Regions from separate parts of the Thalassotalea aquiviva genome, predicted to be linked through region 1. Evidence: predicted binding sites of a transcription regulator. Region 1 holds the regulator's gene; each other region holds the start of a gene.
The links. The regulator sigma-54, encoded in region 1, starts transcription at its own class of promoters, with help from an activator protein. The targets are predictions, from matches to a motif close to GTTGGCACGNNNNTNGNNT.
Positions count from the first base shown of each region.

Region 2: the regulator sigma-54 is predicted to act here: its motif matches at 1,577-1,595, upstream of ACAY00_RS09130 (DUF3192 domain-containing protein).
Region 3: the regulator sigma-54 is predicted to act here: its motif matches at 1,736-1,754, upstream of ACAY00_RS14640 (PEP-CTERM sorting domain-containing protein).
Region 4: the regulator sigma-54 is predicted to act here: its motif matches at 1,949-1,967, upstream of ACAY00_RS11675 (P-II family nitrogen regulator).

Region 1 covers NZ_CP166961.1:533,547-536,730, forward strand. Annotated here, with positions in the region: gene rapZ (RNase adapter RapZ) at 1-541, opposite strand, end outside; gene ptsN (PTS IIA-like nitrogen regulatory protein PtsN) at 551-1,000, opposite strand; gene hpf (ribosome hibernation promoting factor) at 1,003-1,290, opposite strand; gene ACAY00_RS02320 (RNA polymerase factor sigma-54) at 1,314-2,807, opposite strand; gene lptB (LPS export ABC transporter ATP-binding protein) at 2,884-3,184, opposite strand, start outside.
Region 2 covers NZ_CP166961.1:2,011,416-2,014,599, forward strand. Annotated here, with positions in the region: gene ACAY00_RS09120 (Mpo1-like protein) at 1-76, opposite strand, end outside; gene ACAY00_RS09125 (GNAT family N-acetyltransferase) at 93-731, opposite strand; gene ACAY00_RS09130 (DUF3192 domain-containing protein) at 1,155-1,526, opposite strand; gene ACAY00_RS09135 (hypothetical protein) at 1,708-2,022, shown strand; gene syd (SecY-interacting protein) at 2,073-2,630, opposite strand; gene queF (NADPH-dependent 7-cyano-7-deazaguanine reductase QueF) at 2,756-3,184, shown strand, end outside.
Region 3 covers NZ_CP166961.1:3,315,763-3,318,946, reverse strand. Annotated here, with positions in the region: gene galU (UTP--glucose-1-phosphate uridylyltransferase GalU) at 1-415, shown strand, start outside; partial or broken gene ACAY00_RS14645 (IS3 family transposase) at 479-625, shown strand; gene ACAY00_RS14640 (PEP-CTERM sorting domain-containing protein) at 988-1,644, opposite strand; gene ACAY00_RS14635 (SLBB domain-containing protein) at 2,753-3,184, shown strand, end outside.
Region 4 covers NZ_CP166961.1:2,612,092-2,615,275, forward strand. Annotated here, with positions in the region: gene ACAY00_RS11665 (2OG-Fe(II) oxygenase family protein) at 1-182, shown strand, start outside; gene ACAY00_RS11670 (ammonium transporter) at 319-1,563, opposite strand; gene ACAY00_RS11675 (P-II family nitrogen regulator) at 1,579-1,917, opposite strand; gene ACAY00_RS11680 (Ig-like domain-containing protein) at 2,565-3,184, opposite strand, start outside.

The sequences.
Region 1 (3,184 bases):
AAACATAGTCGGCATCCGTCGGTACCCCATATTTAAAACCAAATGATTCCAATACGATGACCATAGACCCCGTTTTACTGCCTAAAATACGCTCTCTGACGAGATCGGCGAGTTGATGGGGCGTTAGCTTACTGGTATTGATATATAAGCTGGCTCGGCTTGAGACGGGCTCTAATAGCTTCTTTTCGGTTTCAATGGCTTGATCAAGCGCCATATTCTTGCGAATAAGCGGGTGCAAACGACGGGTTTCACTAAAGCGTCTGATCAGCTCTTGATCATCGGCATCAAGATATAAAATGCTTAACTCAACCGTCTTAGGTAAGTAGTCTATGATTTCTTTGGCGTCTTCAGGATTACTTGGTAAGTTACGAACATCCAAAGATACGGCAACGTTTTCATAATCGTTGATGACGGTGTGGGTTAAAGCGGGTAATAAATTAACTGGAATGTTGTCAACACAGTAATAGCCTAAATCTTCTAATACGCGTAATGCAACGGATTTACCTGACCCTGAACGGCCACTGACAATGATAAGTTTCATAATGCTCTGCTAACAAGCGATAAGGGTTTGATAGAGTTGATCCGACGTTTGGCAACGACGTATCTTGCGACAAAATTCTTTTTCACTAAAACGTTTGGCAATGCTGGCAAGCGTTTCAAGGTGACGCTCACATTGCTGGCTTGGAACAAATAGCGCAACAAAAATGTCGACCGGTTTATCATCAATAGCATCAAACTCTACCGGTTTTGCCGTTGTTAATAAAATGGCCACGACTTTGTCGGCGTTATCTAAACGCCCGTGAGGAATGGCAATGCCGTTACCAATGCCTGTACTACTAAGCTTTTCACGATTTAATAACGTATTGAGTAACTCTTTTTCACTGCTTGTTCTTATTTTTTGGCTGGCCAGTTTGCTGATGTGTTCTAGGACGGTCTTTTTGCTGGTGCCAGGGACTGCACACACGGTGCAGTCTGGAGTGAGTAATTCTGTTAAATTCATAATTAATGTTTGGTAAGTTTGGCTTTGTATTTTAAAACCTGTCTGTCCAATTTATCAATAAGTGCATCAATAGCAGCATACATATCTTGATCGGATGATGAGCCAAATATTTCGCCACCGTTAACATGTAAAGTTGCTTCGGCAATTTGCTCTAACTTCTCAACCTTTAAAAACACTTGAACATTATTAATATGATCAAAATGCCGCTCTAATTTTTCAAACTTAGACTCAACATAGTTGCGCATAGAGTCGGTGACGTCTACATGATGCCCAGATAGATTAATTTGCATAAGCGTTTTCCTTTTATTCAAAGCTACAATAAGCTTTTACGTTGGTTAGAAGGTGGAATAGCCAAAGATTCTCGATATTTAGCTATCGTTCTGCGTGCAACATTAATGCCTTGATCGGCAAGTAACTGCGCCATTTTACTGTCGCTTAATGGCTTGCTTGGGATCTCAGCGTCGACGAGCTTTTTAATCAAGGCTCGTATCGCGGTTGAAGAGCATTCACCACCGTTTTCTGTACTGACATGACTTGAAAAGAAATATTTTAATTCAAAAATACCTCTTGGGGTGTGCATGTACTTATGAGTGGTGACTCGAGATATTGTTGATTCGTGCATTTCTACTGCTTCAGCAATATCATTTAAAACCATCGGACGCATTGCTTCAGGGCCATGTTCAAAGAACGCTTGTTGGCGTTGAACAATGCAATTTGACACTTTTAATAAGGTATCATTTCGACTTTCAAGGGATTTAATAAACCACTTAGCTTCTTGCAAATGGGAACGCACAAATTGGCTTTCATCGGTGTTTCTCGATTTAGTCAAAGAAGCATATTGCTGATTTATCCCAAGCCTTGGTGCGGTATCTGGGTTAAGTTCAACAACCCAGCGGCCATTTTTCTTAAACACACTTACATCGGGTACAATGTATTGCTCATCATTGGCGACAATAACATCACCTGGTCGAGGGTTAAGGCTATGAATTAACAGCATAACCTCTTTCAGTTGTGGTTCTTTAAGGCGAGTCTTGCGCATTAATTGGCGATAATCACGATTACCCAAAAGCTCAATATGATCTTTAATGATTTGTTTGGCTTCTTTTAAATATGGGGTATTGGAGTCAAACTGATTTAACTGAATAATTAAGCAATCACTGATTGATTGAGCGCCCACGCCAATCGGGTCGAACATGTTAATGCGTTTTAATACCGCTTCAACTTCGTCAAGTTCAACCTCGTCATCGCCAAGGCTTGCCAACACATCTTCGGTTGTGATGGTCAAATAACCACTGTCATCAATGGCATCAATAATCGCCACCGCGATGGTGCGGTCAGTGTCTGAAAATGGTGTTAACTCCATCTGCCAAAGTAAGTGATCTCTAATTGACTCGGTTGTTTCGCCTTGATAGGTGTATTCATCATCTGAAGACGACTTTAGTCCGGTGTTTGATACCCCAGCGCTGAAACTTTCTTCCCACGTTGTATCGACGTTAAGATCTTGGGGGATTTCATCTGAACTGAGTTGTTCTGATGTACTGACTTCGTCGGAGTTGATATTGGCATCATCGTGACTGTCGCTGTTAGCGTGCGCTGTTTCTTCGCTGACTTTTTTGTCAAACTCATCACCACCGTTGCTGTCCATTGGTTGTGTTTCATCGACTTCAAGTAAAGGATTGCTATCAAGGGCTTCTTGGATTTCTTGTTGTAAATCCAACGTGGAGAGCTGCAACAACTTTATCGCTTGTTGCAGTTGAGGTGTCATCGTTAAATGCTGCCCCATTCGGAGCTGAAGACTAGGTCTCATTATGTTTGAAATACTTCCATTTTACTCAGGCTAAACCTGACGTTTCTGATACATTTTTTATCGGTTTGTTATATAACTATAGCGTGAATTTCTCACCAAGGTATACATCACGTACTTGCTGGTTATTTAACACTTGCTGTGCATCCCCTTCAGCGATAAGTTCGCCATGGCTAACGATGTAAGCATGCTCACATACGTCAAGAGTTTCACGCACATTATGATCGGTAATTAATACCCCGATACCACGATTTTTAAGATGTAAAATTATTTTTTTAATATCGCCAACCGAAATCGGATCAACACCTGCAAAAGGTTCATCAAGTAAGATAAATTGTGGATCGGCCGCCAATGCTCTAGCGATTTCGACCCGGCGCCGT
Region 2 (3,184 bases), 1.5 Mb from region 1:
CTCGGCATTTAGGGTGTTGATGTTGCGAAAGATAATAGGGGAAAAATTCTTTAAAGCTGTTATAGGTCTTTTTCATTAGGCGTTTCTTATTATTACACTTGTCTATAATGCACCATGAGTGGGCCAACGACATTACCCACTTTAACCTCTTCGACAAATTCATAGTCGCATTCTGCAAAAAAGTTTTTGTACTTTTCCGTGGTCACATACACTGCGACACCCTCACTCGTAGGATCTTCACTTAACACGGTATTAACCGCAGCCATGAGATAGTGGCCAAATCCGTGGTGTTGATGTAAAGGGTGTATCGCAATAAAAGATAAACGATGATAACGTTTTAGAGGAACGACTGATGAGATAAGCTCTTCTTTTTCAATCATTTGTTTTGTACTAACATACCCTGCCCCAAGTAACATTTTTAGTCGCCAGTGCCAAAAACGTTCTGAGCCAAAGCCAGAATCTGGTGCATGTAAACACGCCACGCCGACCAGGGCTTCACCGTTATATAAACCTAAGATAGGCTGTTTAGCTTGCCAAAATGTGGTTAATTCTTCACGAATGGCAGCTCGCAAACACTGTTCATAGTCACTGTTTTCGGCGCCAAAAATATCCATAAATACCGGATCATCATGATAGGCTAGGAACAGTAAGGATGCCGCTAATTTTAAATCCGCAGCGGTTAAATACTCAGCTCTTACGTTCGCGTCAGTGGCAAGTGTTATATCGTTCATACTAACCTCTTGTTGTTCTAGATAGTGAAATCTTTTGGTTACTACTGAGATTACCAACAAAACCAAATTAGAAAGTTGATTTTAAATAATACCCTCTCCATTAAACGGCGGCTTTAATAACGAAGGCACATAAATAACGAAGGTACATACGGCTAAAAACCGACAGCATCAAACCAGTAGCTTTGCTCAGGTAGGCATTAGCGAGTCAAACGGTTTTGTAAAAAAAATGTATCAGGAAAAACACCTTAGCAAGTAAAAATATTATCCGTCAAGATTTAGTGACAAAATAGAAACTAAAAAAGAGCTTATAAAAAAGCCGTGTTAGAAAAAACAATAAGGTAGGTATAAAGGATTAAAAGCCGTTTGGGTATGCCAATAACAATACAAAAAACATACCCAAACAAGCAGACATTACCCGATGAACTAAATCATCTTGTAAGCTTTTTCACCCCAACTGACCAGCTTTCCATTTTTAAATACAAGTGGCGTACACTCATCTTTGGTGGTCATAGAATCTTTGTGTTTGCGATTAGTACGATAAAATAAGACTTGAATGTTCTCGTTATTTCGTTGAAAAGTTTCATTAAAATCAGGCACACCTAGGTGATCTTGCACTTCTAGATATCCCATATCTAAAGATAAACGAGCAATTTTCTTACGATTTTCATATTCACGATCTTGAAAACTTGCGGTGATGTTTTCATGGCTGCCATCACCATCGGCAACGACAATACAACCTGGTAACACCATAGCTAAAGGGGCAGCAATTAATAAGGCAGCTAATGACTTTTTCATTTTTTTTCTCTCTTTGATTTATTAATAAATTAACATTAGGTAATTAGTTTAAGCAAACACCACGCCAAAAACCACAAACCATTGAAAATAAAAGGTTTTATAATATTTTACAAATAGAACAGCTGACAGCGTTAGTTAATTTCGCTACAATTTGCGCAATTTAACAAAAACTGAACTAAAAATGAGCACAGAATACGAAATATTAAAAGCTGCTGCGAACTTGGCTAAAGAAAATAAAAAACCAACGGTCGCACTGTTAAAATCTCGCTTGCCCAATTCCACCCCTTTGGCTTTGATCATAAAGGGGTTACAGCAATGGCAAGCTAACCCAAGGTTACCTGAGCGTGAGGAAACAAAACAGAACAGCGCTAAGTCAAAATCAAAGACCGAAATTGAAAGCTTAATAGAGCAAAAGATTGCCCAATCAATCGCGCCCCTAAAACAAAAAATTATTGAATTAGAAAATGAGCTGAAGCGTTTGCAAGCAAAAGACTAAAACTTATTTTGCCAAAAGGGAAATCTAATTACCTTTTGGCTACTCAGGTATTAAAGTGGCGAGAGCTGAGCGATAAACTCAGCTAACGAGTCGGAGACTTTATGAGAAGGTTCACAACCAACGGCTTCCGTCCATACTTCACCACTGTCGTTGTTAATCACCAAGTTAATATCTTCTTCGTCGGTAACAGCAAAAAACACCGTCACCTGCTGCTTTAATTTTTGCTTCATTAAGACATGGCCGATAACATTTTTTTGCAAACGCTCAAAGTCGTCGGCACTCCATGCAAATAACAACTCCAAATTTCCATCTTTTGCTGTTGCCGGCACGGACTCGGCAAAACAGTGACAAAAATAGGTTTTAATATCGTCGTGTAATCTGAGCTCAAGCGCCTTTTCAACATTATCAAATGATAAAGCTGAATCAAACTTGGCTGGCTGCCACTGCACCATCCCATTTGCACTCGGCTCTCCAACTTCACAAGGCGATGGCCATTGTTCATCCGCTTCAACCAGAGGCAAACTTCCGGTTTTATTTTGACTATGTTGGACAAATTGCTGTAAAAATGTGTCAAGATTTTGACTAAGACTAGGTTGTGACGCGCTCATCGGGTAAAATGCCCCTTTTCAATTTAATAAATGGTCAACACCAATCATCTTCTTTCTGGTATTGCCTATAATGGTAAGTTTAATAGAAGGTATCATACCCTGTTGCCAACACAATTTTAATCACTATGAGTAAATATCAAAACGCCGACGAATTAAAATCGCTGATTTTAGGCAAAACAACCGATTATAAGAGCGACTACAGCCCAGAACTATTACAAGGTGTTCCAAGAGCATTAAATCGTCAAGATTTAAACCTTAGTAACGACTCTTTACCTTTTTATGGTGAAGACATTTGGTATGGTTATGAATTATCTTGGTTATTGCCAAGCGGCAAGCCTGTTGTCGCGCTTGCTGAGTTTTGTTTTCCCGTTGACAGTGAAAACCTTATTGAGTCCAAGTCATTTAAGTTATATTTAAACAGTTTTAACCAAACTCGCTTTGCTAATTGGCAACAAGTAGAACAAACCTTGAGTGATGATTTAGCCAAAGTGGCCGGTAAACCGGTTAAAGTGTCCTTGTTTAATGTTAATGACTGCCTGGCATTAGAAATACCC
Region 3 (3,184 bases), 590 kb from region 1:
TGAGCCAGTACCAAAAGAGCTTGTAAGTAGTTATGGCGTTGTCGACTGTAATGGGCATGAATTGACACCTGGTGACTCTAAACCTATGACAGCAGTTGTTGAAAAACCAGAGGTAGATGAGGCCCCTTCAAACTTAGCAGTTGTTGGCCGTTACATACTTTCTGAGCAAATTTGGGATTTACTTGAATATACCCCACCAGGTGCAGGTAATGAAATTCAGCTTACTGATGCCATAGCTTCCCTAATGAAAGTCGAGCCGGTAGAAGCCTTTCATATGAGCGGAAAATCACACGATTGTGGTTCTAAACTTGGTTATATGAAAGCAAATGTCGAATATGGTTTAAGACATGACCACATAGCTCAAGATTTTAAAAATTATCTGAGTCGTTTAATAAATGGTGAAAATACCCCTTAGTAGTCGTATTTGACCCGTCCTAAATAAGGTTGACACTTTTCAACTAAATAATTGGAGAGAGTAATTAAAACATATATTAATAGAAGTCAACGAAACTACTCACTATCTTTTAAATTAGCTCTTGTTGATCAAATTGAAAGTGGTGACATGACTTATTTAGAGGCTCAAAAGCGATTTGGCATTCACGGCTATTCAACTGTATTAACTTACTTTCTAGTGGTATAACAGTTGCCGTTTGCACTCTTACTTGAGATACTAAAGCCTAAACAACTTTGAAATACTAGGCAGTAAATTAGAAATGGTTGCTTAACTTAATTGATGAGACTGAATTTGATTGACCAGGTCAGGGATAATGGGATCCTTAAAAAGAATATCTATTGAAAAAGCTTTATGATTTGTAGGAAGCTAGGAAGATGGTGAAAGCGACAGTAGCAATTTACAGTCACAGAAGACCGAAAATGTCGTTAAAATATAAAACGCCCGATGAAATTCATCAGACGTTTTGAGGAAAAGTGTAACCTATATCAGGTCAACACAATTAAGGAATTTAAGTAAACTTTATGACCCAAACATTAAACCTTTCGCGAGCGCATTAATCCAAACAAGCCAAGTATGAATAATATTAGTCCCGTTGGCTCAGGTACATTTTTTGTATCGACAGAAACATTGTTTACAGGCTCTGAAAGTTGTCTATAGACCCATAAACCAATACTTCCATTTGTAGTATCTTTCGTCCATGTAGTTCCATTCGAGTTTACGGCAAAGGAACCTTCTCCTGTTACTGAAGCATCAAACCTAGCAAGTGATAAATTTGTAGGGCTCCCTATGTCAATGTAACCATGTACCCATCGGTTGCCATTAGTCTTGGTATAAGGTGCTTCATGCTCCATAAGAGAGGCTAATAATATAGCAGCATCTTCATTACCAGAACTGTAACCAAAGCCATTACCATTAATAACTACTTCAGCACCAGCACTAAAAAAGAAATCATATACTTCCGAAGCATTTGCAAGATTAAACCCTAGAGTTGCGTATGGACTGGTGCTGAAAAACTCATTTACAGATAGGCCTACAGTTTGAGTTACATCTAACCATTCTTTATTTGTTGTAGTGTCTTTGATGAGAAACCCATCTCCAGTAGTAAATAAGTCATCTTCTATTAATGCGGCATTAACTGTTGCAGTTAATAAAAATACACAAGCTATAGTAAATTTACTGATTAATTTCACAACCTTTCTCCAATTTGTCGGCTTATCTTTAGTTATTTACCTCGTTTAAGAGTTTGGCAAACACTAAGTTTGAATTTCATAACTTACTTAACAGCATATAGCGTGCCAATAATAAAAAGTATGTTAAATCAATGGCTTATCTTTTTTGGTTGTTGGCGTTTTATTTGGTTGTAAATAAAGCTGACACCAAAGAAAAGCTGTAAGGTTTTAACGAAAAAAGGTTACAAGGCTAAAAGGTTGCAATGCAGTCTGCTTATAAGCCAACTCTAGTTTGTTAAGTTTAGTATGAATTTTTAAAGTGGACTGTAGGAGGGAAAGTTTAAACGCTACAAGGTTAAAAGGTTGCCTGTGCCCCAGTGGCAAGTTCGCGTTTTTAACTTGTGTTTGTTGCTATGAGTAATAGTTTTAACGTATTTAAGTTTATTTACATTTGGTATTAGTCACTTAGGAATCTATGAAAATACGACCAACAACATGTTGTAGTGACGATGTATTTTAAACGCTATCTAATGAAGGTTTATCGCAAAAAATATCATCTTGCAAAAGCCATTAATTGCAAGGCCCACCTTTATCTTTATACAATTCAGGCTTTTTACCTTTAATCGTTCTATATCAATTTTTAACTGTAAACGACTCTGGAATAAAACATACAAATTCGTTATAATCCCGCGCCAATTAATTGCTAAATGGCTATTGTTTTATAGCAAATTCAAGCTTAATTAATGGCAAACAAGGATGTATAAGGTCAGTCATAAAAACACATTGTTACTGTTTAAATCATAATGCTTATGCTTTAAATTACGAGATGTATAAAGTATCTATGGGTTCTTGCGATTTTATTCAATTCAAAAAGCACGAAATGAAAGAATTTATTGGTTATTGTTTTCTCTTTAACCGACATGTTTTTTGATTATGCTTTAACGTATTTACTCTAAAATTACTTTGCTTTTTGGGGCTAGACCAAAGGGCGGAAGCGTGCCTGTTTTTTAATTGATTTAGCGTGGGAACAATAGCTTCTTCGTTCAAATACAATGTGTTAATCTGACCTTTATTATATTGTGTACAAGCATCAATAATTTTACACCTACTTAAAAGAGAATCTGCACCAATGTCGTTCAAAAATGTGTTTTTAAAATGTATTTTGCTAATGGTTTTTATTAGCTCAACCGTTGCTGCCGCAGTACCTTCTGCAGCTCAAATCGAGCAATTTAAGCGCTTACCAAAAGCGCAACAAGAAGCATTAGCCAAAAGCATGGGCATAGACTTAAAGTCACTAAATATAGGAGCAACAACTCAACCAGAGGTTGAAGAGTTAACTCCAATTGTTGAGCGACCTGAGCAAGAGCTGCTACCTTTTGAGTTTGAGCTTGAAGAAGACGACGAATTAAAACCTTTTGGCTATGATGTATTTGCCAATGCGCCTACCACATTTACCCCAAATTTAGATGTTGCTGTGCCAAATGGGTACCTTGTTGGGCCGGGCGATCAAGTGTCAGTGCAAATATTTGGTAAAGAAAACTTAGAGTATACCTTACCTGTT
Region 4 (3,184 bases), 1.3 Mb from region 1:
CTGGTGGCTATTTTCCGTCAACAAGCCATCGCGTGATTAATCCACAAGGAATAGATATGAGCAAGTCTCGTATTTCATTACCGTTATTCTTACACCCTAGAAGCGAAGTCGTGTTGTCAGAACAACACACTCAGCATTCTTATTTAATGGAACGCCTGCGTGAGCTTGGGGTTATTGAATAACAGCATAATCATTTCAAGGGACGATTTTCACATATAAAAAGGGAGCCTTGTTAGGCTCCCTTTTAAACTCCCTGAATTTAATTTTTCTACTTACATGCAGTTTATTCTTGTTATTACTGCGCAGGTTCGTTTATTTTTAGCTTTTTAGAGAAACGAACTCTGGGTAAGCTTCTATACCACAGTCTGACTTGTCAACACCGTTGTATTCTTCTTCTTCGCTAACACGGATACCCATGGTTTTCTTAAGTACAAACCATACGGCAAGACTTGCGGCAAATACCCATGCAAAAATCACAGCGGCACCGTATAACTGAGCACCAAAGGTTGCGTCGCTGTTGCTAAATGGTACGGCCATAAGCGCGTAGAAACCAACAACACCGTGCACCGAGATAGCACCTACTGGATCATCAATCTTAAGTTTGTCTAATGTGGTGATTGAAAGCACAACAAGTAGACCACCTAGAGCACCAATTAAGCTGGCGAATAACGGTGAAGGTGAAAGAGGATCTGCGGTAATGGCAACCAAACCAGCTAGTGCACCGTTAAGGATCATGGTTAAGTCTGCTTTACCCCAAATCATTTTGTTTAGGAGCAATGCAGCAACAGCACCAGCGGCAGCAGCAGCGTTGGTATTTAAGAATATTTGGCCAACAGCGGTTGCATTTTCTGCATCCGAAACCAATAACTGAGAACCACCGTTAAAACCAAACCAGCCCATCCATAAAATGAAGGTACCTAAAGTAGCCAATGGCATATTTGAACCAGGAATAGGGAAAATTTCACCGTTAGGACCGTACTTACCTTTACGAGCACCTAGCAGTAATACACCCGCTAAAGCAGCCGCAGCACCCGCCATATGAACAATACCAGAACCAGCAAAGTCACTAAAACCAGCTTCAGATAGGAATCCACCACCCCAAGTCCAGTAACCTTCCATTGGGTAAATGAAACCGGTTAATACCACAGTGAATACCAAAAATGCCCAAAGTTTCATTCGTTCAGCAACCGCACCAGATACAATTGACATGGCTGTTGCTACGAATACAACTTGGAAGAAAAAGTCTGATTCTAATGAATGGTCAGCACCTTCGGCTTGCGTACCAATTAGACCCGCGATTGACGGTAAGATACCGCCTTCAACGTTGTCTACATACATAATGTTGTAGCCAACCAATAAGAACATAATACAAGCGATTGAGTATAAGGTAATGTTCTTCGTAAGAATCTCTGTGGTATTTTTAGAGCGAACTAGACCCGCTTCTAACATGGCAAAACCTGCTGCCATCCACATAACTAAGACACCTGAGATTAAAAAGTAAAAGGTATCTAGGGCAAATCTCAATTCGGAGACGGTTGTTGTTAAGCTTGTTACTTCTTCCATTTTTAATATCTCCTATTAAAGTGCTGCTGCGTCAACTTCGCCTGTACGAATACGTACAGCCGACTCTAGATCGTATACAAAGATTTTACCGTCACCAATTTTGCCGGTATGAGCAGACTTGGTGATTGCTTCAATGATGCGATCGACATCTTCAGATTTAACGGCAATTTCAAGTTTTACTTTTGGTAAAAAGTCCACTTGATATTCTGCGCCACGGTATAGTTCTGTATGCCCTTTTTGACGTCCAAAACCACGAACTTCACTAACCGTTAGGCCTTCGATACCGACTTCAGAGATTGCTTCTCTGACGTCGTCCAATTTAAATGGTTTTATTATTGCGTTTATTAATTTCATTTCGCCCCCTATGAATAACTGATGTAGTTGTTTACAAGTTACGTACCAACCTTAAAAAGACATTTAAAAACAGTAACTTAATCAAAAGCCCTGTGTTTTGCACTATTATAGTGCACCAAGTTAGTGCTTGGTGATCACAACATAGGTGCGCACCAAGGTGCTCTATCTCAGCCCTTTGATTTAAGTAGTGGCATCTGTCATTCAATATGAGAATCTCAGTCAATGGCAAAGAGCATTAGTCAGAGAAAACTTATGCGGAGCTTATGAATACAAAATCCGTAACCAGTTTGATTACGGATTTTTTTACACGATGCGTTTAAAGATCATTAATTAAAGAGCATCGAACTAATGAGACTTATGTGTCACCGACCCCTTTATTGTTTATTATTGACTACATAATTACCTGTAACATTTGTATTTCCGTTATACGTATAAGCTGTATGTCAAATCTACGGCTGGTAACTAGGCTAGCAACGTTGTATTCAAATGTCGTGGTTAAATCGTTAGCTGTGCCACTTAAATCTTGAGTAAAAGATTCCAATCTGCCAAAGAATAAAGGGGGCAGTGACAAGTGAGAATGAGATTCATCTGTCACTGCCCCCTTTATCCTGACTATCCTGACAACAGGGTAAATATTTTAAATATTATTAATTTTTATTTATATATGCATCAACATAGGAAGTATCCCCGCCATGAGTTTGATACCCAAAACTATAAGCAGATCCATCTTCACATATCATTGTAGTAGCCAGTTTTGATGATATTATCTGTGCTAACTTGTTGCTAGAGTCACATCTTTTAGTCATATTTTCCCATTCATCAAGCATAAATTGGTAATTAGAATCAGGTTTCAGTTGTTCTTTTGGGATATTAAAATACTGTAAGTTTCCTTCAATACTTTCAAATAATAATGCTGATTCCAACTTAAACACTTTATTTATTGCACCAAAAGAAGTGATCTCTTCTGTTACATCCTTATCCCATACAGTTTGGTTTGTGAATAAATACTCTTGATTCTTTGTCTCTATTAAATATTCGTCAAATCCTATAGAGTGAAAATTTGAAGCGTTATCATTTCGAATGAAACTATAATGTTTTTCTTCAACAACTCCCCATTGGATAAGTTTACTATCTTCTGTCAGGGCATATAAAGGCCCTAGCCTTCCAAACTGTTTAATGCTAACAATATTACCTTTATTTAATAATTTATCTTGCGACAAATCGCCCCTCGAACGAAGCACCCCAAAGGGAACTAATATTCCTTGGT